One region of the Streptomyces sp. NPDC053426 genome, then DNA from elsewhere that is predicted to be linked to it. Evidence: predicted binding sites of a transcription regulator. Region 1 holds the regulator's gene; the other holds the start of a gene.
The links. The regulator HspR, encoded in region 1, represses chaperone genes until heat shock. The targets are predictions, from matches to a motif close to TTGAGNNNNNNNNNCTCAA.
Positions count from the first base shown of each region.

Region 2: the regulator HspR is predicted to act here: its motif matches at 1,440-1,458, upstream of lon (endopeptidase La).

Region 1 covers NZ_JBVJKE010000003.1:436,063-439,765, reverse strand. The annotation lists gene ACZ62B_RS08955 (sugar ABC transporter substrate-binding protein) at 107-1,213, opposite strand; gene ACZ62B_RS08950 (heat shock protein transcriptional repressor HspR) at 1,491-1,940, opposite strand; gene dnaJ (molecular chaperone DnaJ) at 1,947-3,128, opposite strand; gene grpE (nucleotide exchange factor GrpE) at 3,165-3,703, opposite strand, start outside.
Region 2 covers NZ_JBVJKE010000002.1:169,081-172,783, forward strand. The annotation lists gene lon (endopeptidase La) at 1-1,417, opposite strand, end outside; gene ACZ62B_RS04585 (spermidine synthase family protein) at 1,567-2,271, shown strand; gene ACZ62B_RS04590 (response regulator transcription factor) at 2,396-3,136, shown strand; gene ACZ62B_RS04595 (HAMP domain-containing sensor histidine kinase) at 3,133-3,703, shown strand, end outside.

The DNA of each region.
Region 1 (3,703 bases):
CTTTCCGCAGCGCAACTATGCGCGGCCGGAACCGGCTGTGCAACACGGGCAGGGTCCGGCGCCGGTCGGGGGACCGGCGGGTGGCCGGATATCGACGGGTCGGCGGCTACTTCAGCTTGACCGCTTCGCAGGCCGCCGCGAACTCCGCGGTGCAGATGTCCGAGACCTCGTAGATCCCGTCGGCGACCACGGTGTCCTCGATGTTGTCCTTGGTCAGCGCGACCACGGGCACGAGCTGCGCCGGGATGTCCTTGGCGGTGGGGCTGTCCACCCGCTCGCGGGTGAGCGAGTCGAACTGGATGTCCTTGCCCTGGACCTTGGCCACGGCCATCTCGGCGGCGTTCTCGGCCTCGTCCGGGTAGGACTTGTACACGCTCATGTACTGCTCGCCGACGAGGATGCGCTGCACCGCCGCGAGCTCGGCGTCCTGGCCGGTGATCGGGGGCAGCTCGGTCACGCCGGCGGCCTTGAGCGCCTTGACGATGCCGCCCGCCATCCCGTCGTTGGCGGAGTAGACCGCCTCGATGTCGCCCGCGCCGATCGCGTCGATCGCCTCGGCCATGTTGGCCTGGGCGTTCTCCGCCTTCCAGTCCTTGGTGTCGTAGGACTTGGCGATCGTCACCTTGCCCTTGAGCTCGGAGAGCGCGCCCGCCTTGAACTGCTTGGCGTTGGGGTCGGTCGACGAGCCGTTCATCATCACGATCTTGTCGGTGATGCTCGCCTCGCCGCCGAGCGCCTCCAGCAGGGAACGGCCCTGCACCTCGCCGACCAGCTCGTTGTCGAAGGAGATGTACGCGTCGATCGGGCCCTCGGCGAGACGGTCGTAGGCGATGACGGGGATGCCCGCGTCCTTGGCCTTCTGCACGCCGTCCGCGATGGCGTGCGCGTCGACCGCGTCCAGCACGATGACGTCGACCTTGTCGTCGATCATCTGCTGCATCTGGTCGGCCTGCTTGCCGGCGTCCGCCTCGGCGTTGGCGTACTCGACCTTGCCCTTCTTGTTGGTGAGGGACTCCACCTTCGTCTTGAAGATGGGGTAGTCGAACTGCTCGTACCGGGTGTTGCCCTTCTCCGGGAGCAGCAGCCCGACGGTGATGTCGTCGCCCTTGGTCGGACTCGCGTCGTCGCTGCTCCCCGTCGCGTTGAGCGCGCCGCATCCGACGAGCGTGACGGACATGGCGGTGGCGGCCACGGATATGGCGATACGACGCATGCGAGGGCTCACTTCAGGTGCGTTTTGGACGTGGGCACAGCTTTGCGGCCCATGTGACTGAAAAGCCAACGCTTCAGCACCCACCGGAGTCAAGGTCGGCCACTTAACGAGATGGACACGGCACGGTGCGCCGAACTCGTGAGAGACCCGCGGACGTCCGGCGAGAATCATCTGGACACGCAGCCATACGATAGTCACACAGGCAACTGTGCATAAGCCGAGAGGCCCGGAGGTTCGGTGAACCTCCGGGCCTCTCGCGGTACTCCGGGCCGGCGCCTCAGTCCGACTGCTGCCGCTTGGGCCGCCACACCACCAGCGCGCTGGTCTGCTGCACCTCCTGGTAGGGCACCAGGTCACGGCGGTACGAGGCGTGCACCGCGGCCTCGCGCTGCCGCATCGCCGCGGCCGCCCCGTCCAGGGCGTTCTCCAGTTCGGCCGCACGGGCCTGGAGGGCGGCGACCTGGTTCTCCAGTTCGATGATGCGCTTGATTCCGGCCAGGTTGATGCCCTCGTCCTGCGACAGCTGCTGCACCTGACGGAGCAGTTCGATGTCACGGGCCGAGTAACGACGGCCCCGGCCGGCCGTGCGGTCCGGCGACACGAGACCCAGCCGGTCGTACTGCCGCAGTGTCTGCGGGTGCAGGCCGGAGAGCTGGGCCGCCACCGAAATGACGTAGACCGGGGTGTCATGGGTCAGTTCATACGGATTGCGTCGACGGCCGTCCATCTGAAATCAAGCTCCCTTCGCGGCCTGGAACAGCTCCGCCCGCGGATCGTCGTCCGCGGTCGCCTCGCGATACGCCTCCAGTGCGTCACGAGCCTTCCCCGACACGTCCTTGGGAACACTCACCTCCACGGTGACCAGCAGATCGCCGCGGGTGCCGTCCTTGCGGACCGCGCCCTTGCCCCGCGCCCGCATGGTGCGCCCGTTGGGCGTGCCCGGCGGAAGCTTCAGCGTGACCGGCGGACCGCCCAGCGTCGGCACCCGGACCTCGCCGCCGAGGGCGGCCTCGGCGAACGTCACCGGGACCGTGACGGTCAGGTTGTCGTCCTTGCGGCCGAACACCGGGTGGGCGCCGACGTGCACGACGACGTACAGATCGCCGGCGGGGCCGCCGCGCTCGCCCGGCGCGCCCTTGCCGCGCAGCCGGATCCGCTGGCCGTCGCTGACGCCTGCGGGGATGCGCACCTGCATGGTCCGCGAGGACTTGGCCCGGCCGCTGCCCTTGCAGATCTCGCAGGGCTCCTCCGCGATCAGACCGCGGCCCTTGCAGTCGGGGCAGGGGTCGGTGAGCGAGAAGCCGCCGCCGGAGCCCCGCGCCACCTGGCCGGTGCCGACGCAGGTCGGGCACACGCGCGGTGTGCCGTTCTTGTCGCCGGTGCCCGAACAGGCCTTGCAGGGTGCCTGCGAGGACATCCGCAGCGGGACGGTCGCGCCCTCGATCGCCTCGGTGAAGCTGAGCGTCACCTCGGACTCGATGTCCTGGCCGCGCCGCGGCTGGGTGCGCGTGGTGCCCGCGCCGCCCCGGTTGAACAGGCCCCCGAAGACGTCACCGAGGCCGCCGCCGAAGCCGCCGCCCGCCTGCTGGCCGCCGGCCTGACCTCCGAAGAGGTCACCCAGGTCGAAGTTGAAGGATCCGCCGCCGCCCGCGCCCGGCCCCGGCCGGAAGCCTCCGCTGCCGAAGAGGGCGCGCGCGTCGTCGTACTCCTTGCGCTTCTTGGGGTCGCCGAGGACGTCGTTCGCCTCGGAGATCTCCTTGAACCGCTCCTCCGCCTTGGCGTTGCCCTTGTTGGCGTCCGGGTGGAACTCGCGGGCGAGTTTCCGGTACGCCTTCTTGATCTCGGCCTCGGTGGCGTCCTTGGGGACGCCGAGGACCTTGTAGTAGTCCTTCTCGATGAAGTCCTTGGTGCTCATCCCCGACGTCCCTCCTTCCCTGCGTCAGCTATCGCGTCAGCCCTCCTCCGGGCCACCGCTCTCCTTGTTCTCCGACGGTCCGTCCTGCGCCTCGGAGGTGCTCTCCTCGGCCGGCGGAGCCGTCTGCGCGCCGGGCTGCGGCTCGGCGACGGCCACCCGCGCGGGGCGGATGGTGCGCTCGCCGATCCGGTACCCCGGCTGAAGAATCGCCACGCACGTCGTCTCGGTGACGTCCGGCGCGTAGCTGTGCATCAGCGCCTCGTGGATCGTCGGGTCGAAGGGCTCGCCCTCCTTGCCGAACTGCTGGAGGCCCATCTTGGCGATGACCGTCTCCAGCGACTCCGCGACGGACTTGAAGCCGCCGACCAGCTCGCCGTGTTCCCGCGCGCGGCCGACGTCGTCGAGCACGGGGAGCAGCTCGCTCAGGAGGTTCGCCACGGCGACCTCCTTCACGGCGACCCGGTCGCGCTCGACCCGGCGGCGGTAGTTCTGGAACTCGGCCTGGAGGCGCTGGAGGTCGGCCGTGCGCTCGTCGAGCGCCGTGCGCGTCTGGTCCAGCTGGGCCACCAGTGCCG
Region 2 (3,703 bases), on a different contig from region 1:
ACAGGTCGAGCTCGACCTCCAGGTAGTGGTCCCGGAAGGTGTGGTTCTGCGCCGGGTCGAGGACTTCGAGCAGGGCCGCGGCCGGGTCGCCGCGGAAGTCGGAGCCCACCTTGTCGATCTCGTCGAGGAGCACGACCGGGTTCATCGACCCGGCCTCCTTGATCGCCCGCACGATCCGGCCGGGCAGCGCGCCGACGTACGTACGGCGGTGGCCGCGGATCTCGGCCTCGTCGCGGACGCCGCCGAGGGCGACACGGACGAACTTGCGGCCCATCGCGTGGGCGACGGACTCGCCGAGCGAGGTCTTGCCGACGCCGGGCGGGCCGACGAGGGCGAGCACGGCACCGCCGCGCCGTCCGCCGACGACGCCCAGGCCCCGGTCGCTGCGCCGCTTGCGCACCGCCAGGTACTCGGTGATCCGCTCCTTCACGTCCTGAAGGCCCGCGTGCTCGGCGTCGAGGACCGCCTGGGCGCCCTGGATGTCGTAGGCGTCCTCGGTCCGCTCGCTCCACGGCATCTCCAGGACCGTGTCGAGCCAGGTGCGGATCCAGGAGCCCTCGGGCGACTGGTCGGAGGAGCGCTCCAGCTTGTCGACCTCCTTGAGCGCGGCCTCACGGACCTTCTCCGGCAGGTCGGCGGCCTCGACGCGGGCCCGGTAGTCGTCGGACTCCTCGCCCTCCTGCTCGCCGTTGAGCTCGCGCAGCTCCTTGCGCACGGCTTCGAGCTGGCGGCGCAGCAGGAACTCGCGCTGCTGCTTGTCGACGCCCTCCTGGACGTCCTTGGCGATGGTCTCGGCGACGTCCTGCTCGGCGAGGTGGTCGCGCAGCTGCTGGGTGGCGAGCTTGAGCCGGGCCACCGGGTCGGTGGTCTCCAGCAGGGCGACCTTCTGCTCGGTGGTGAGGAAGGGCGAGTAGCCGGAGTTGTCGGCGAGCGCGGAGACGTCGTCGATGGCCTGGACGCGGTCCACGACCTGCCAGGCGCCGCGCTTGCGCAGCCAGGCGGTGGCGAGCGCCTTGTACTCCTTGACCAGCTCGGTCACGTGCCCCGGCAGCGGCTCGGGCACGCTCTCGTCGATGCGGGTGCCCTCCACCCACAGCGCCGCGCCCGGCCCGGTGGTCCCGGCGCCGATGCGCACGCGGCCCCGGCCGCGGATCAGGGCGCCGGGATCGCCGTCGGCCAGCCGGCCGACCTGCTCGACCGTGCCCAGCACGCCGGTGCCGGCGTAGGTCCCGTCGACGCGTGGCACCAGGAGCACCTTGGGCTTTCCCGGGGCGGTGCGGGCGGCGGCCTGGGCGGCCTCCACCGCGGCGCGCACCTCGGAATCGCTCAGGTCCAGCGGAACCACCATCCCGGGCAGCACGACCTCGTCGTCGAGCGGCAGCACAGGCAGGGCGAGCGGTGTGGACTCAGCAGCCATGATCTCCCCTTCGGCAGTCAAGTTGAGCTATGCCGACTCAATGCTTGTGAGCCGCCGAATGTTCCCGGAGTCGCGTTCGCTCTGAGCGATCACCGTCCCGGGTGCCGAAGCCCCGGCCGCCGCAGAAAGGGAGCTGCCAGGATGAACGCATGTCCACCCCGTACGACATTCCCGAACCCCCCGAAGTCCTGGACCGCCGCGAGGGCCCGTACGGCGAGGTCGTGCTGCGCAGGCACGGTGACCTGCTGCAGATCATCGCCAACGGCTGCTTCCTGATGGACACCTCCGACGGCCGTTCGGAGCGGCGGCTCGTCGACGCCGCCCTGGCCGCCCTCGACGCCCGCGCGGGGCACGGACCGGGGACCGGCCCGCACGTCCTGATCGGCGGCCTCGGGGTCGGCTTCTCGCTCGCACACGCCGCCGGGCAGCCCCGCTGGGGACGGATCGCCGTGGTGGAACGCGAACCGGCGATCGTCGAGTGGCACCGCGCGGGACCGCTGTCCGGGCTCTCCGCGCGGGCCCTCGCCGACCCGCGTACGGAGATCGTCGAGGCGGACCTCGTCCGTTACCTCGATGAGACATCGGACACGTTCGACGCGCTCTGCCTCGACATCGACAACGGGCCCGACTGGACCGTCACCGAGGACAACGACGGGCTCTACTCGGCGGCCGGACTCGCCGCCTGCGCAAGGGTGTTGAGGGCGGGCGGGGTACTCGCCGTATGGTCGGCGAAACCGTCCCCGGAATTCGAGGGAACCTTGCGGAATGCCGGGTTCCAACAGGTGCGTACCGAAGAGATCCCCGTTGCCCGGGGCGTTCCGGACGTCGTGCACCTCGGCGTCCGACCTGGATAGCAAAGCCACGGTGAATCCCCGTACGCTGCTGCCCTGACGCGGTCATTCAAACGTCAATCGCAGTGATGCGCAGACGACGGATCACCCCACGGATTCCGGAAAAAGCACACCTCAGGGGCGGGCGATGGAGCAGACACAGACCTCCCACAACGGCACGGCCACGACCACCCCCGGCGCCCAGCGCCGGGTCCTGGTGGTCGAGGACGACGCGACGATCGTGGACGCCATCGCGACGCGCCTGCGCGCCGAGGGATTCCTGGTGCAAACGGCGGGCGACGGCCCGTCCGCGGTGGACACGGCGGAGGCCTGGCAGCCCGACCTGCTGATCCTCGACATCATGCTGCCCGGCTTCGACGGCCTGGAGGTCTGCCGGCGCGTACAGGCCCAGCGGCCGGTGCCGGTGCTGATGCTCACCGCGCGCGACGACGAGACCGACATGCTGGTCGGGCTGGGCGTCGGCGCCGACGACTACATGACGAAGCCCTTCTCCATGCGGGAGCTGGCGGCCCGCGTGCACGTACTGCTGCGCCGCATGGAGCGGGCCGCCCTCGCGGCGACGACCCCGCGCAGCGGCATCCTGCGCCTGGGCGAGCTGGAGATCGACCACGCGCAGCGCAGGGTGCGGGTGCGCAGCGAGGACGTCCACCTGACGCCCACCGAGTTCGACCTCCTGGTGTGCCTGGCGAACACCCCCCGCGCGGTGCTCTCCCGTGAGCAGCTGCTGGCCGAGGTGTGGGACTGGGCGGACGCCTCCGGCACCCGCACGGTCGACAGCCACATCAAGGCGCTGCGCCGGAAGATCGGCGCCGAGCGCATCCGCACCGTGCACGGCGTGGGCTACGCCCTGGAGACGCCGACGCCATGAGCGACGGTCCGGCCGGACGCAGAGGCCCCGGGGCGCGGCAGCCCTGGGGCGGTGTACGCCCGTTCTCGATCAAGACCAAGCTGGGTGCGCTGGTCGTCGTCTCGGTCCTGATCACCACGGGACTGTCGGTGATCGCCGTGCACACCAAGACGGAGCTGCGCTTCATCACGATCTTCTCGATGATCGCGACGCTGCTCATCACGCAGTTCGTGGCGCACTCGCTCACCGCGCCGCTGGACGACATGAACGCCGTGGCCCGTTCCATCTCGCACGGCGACTACACCCGCCGGGTGCGCGAGAACCGCTGGGACGAGCTCGGCGACCTGGCCCGGACGATCAACGTCATGGCCGACGAGCTGGAGGCCCAGGACCGCCAGCGCAAGGAGCTGGTCGCCAACGTCTCGCACGAGCTGCGCACGCCCATCGCGGGCCTGCGCGCGGTGCTGGAGAACATCGTCGACGGCATCACCGAGGCCGACCCCGAGACGATGCGCACGGCCCTGAAGCAGACCGAGCGGCTGGGCCGCCTCGTGGAGACGCTCCTCGACCTGTCCCGCCTGGACAACG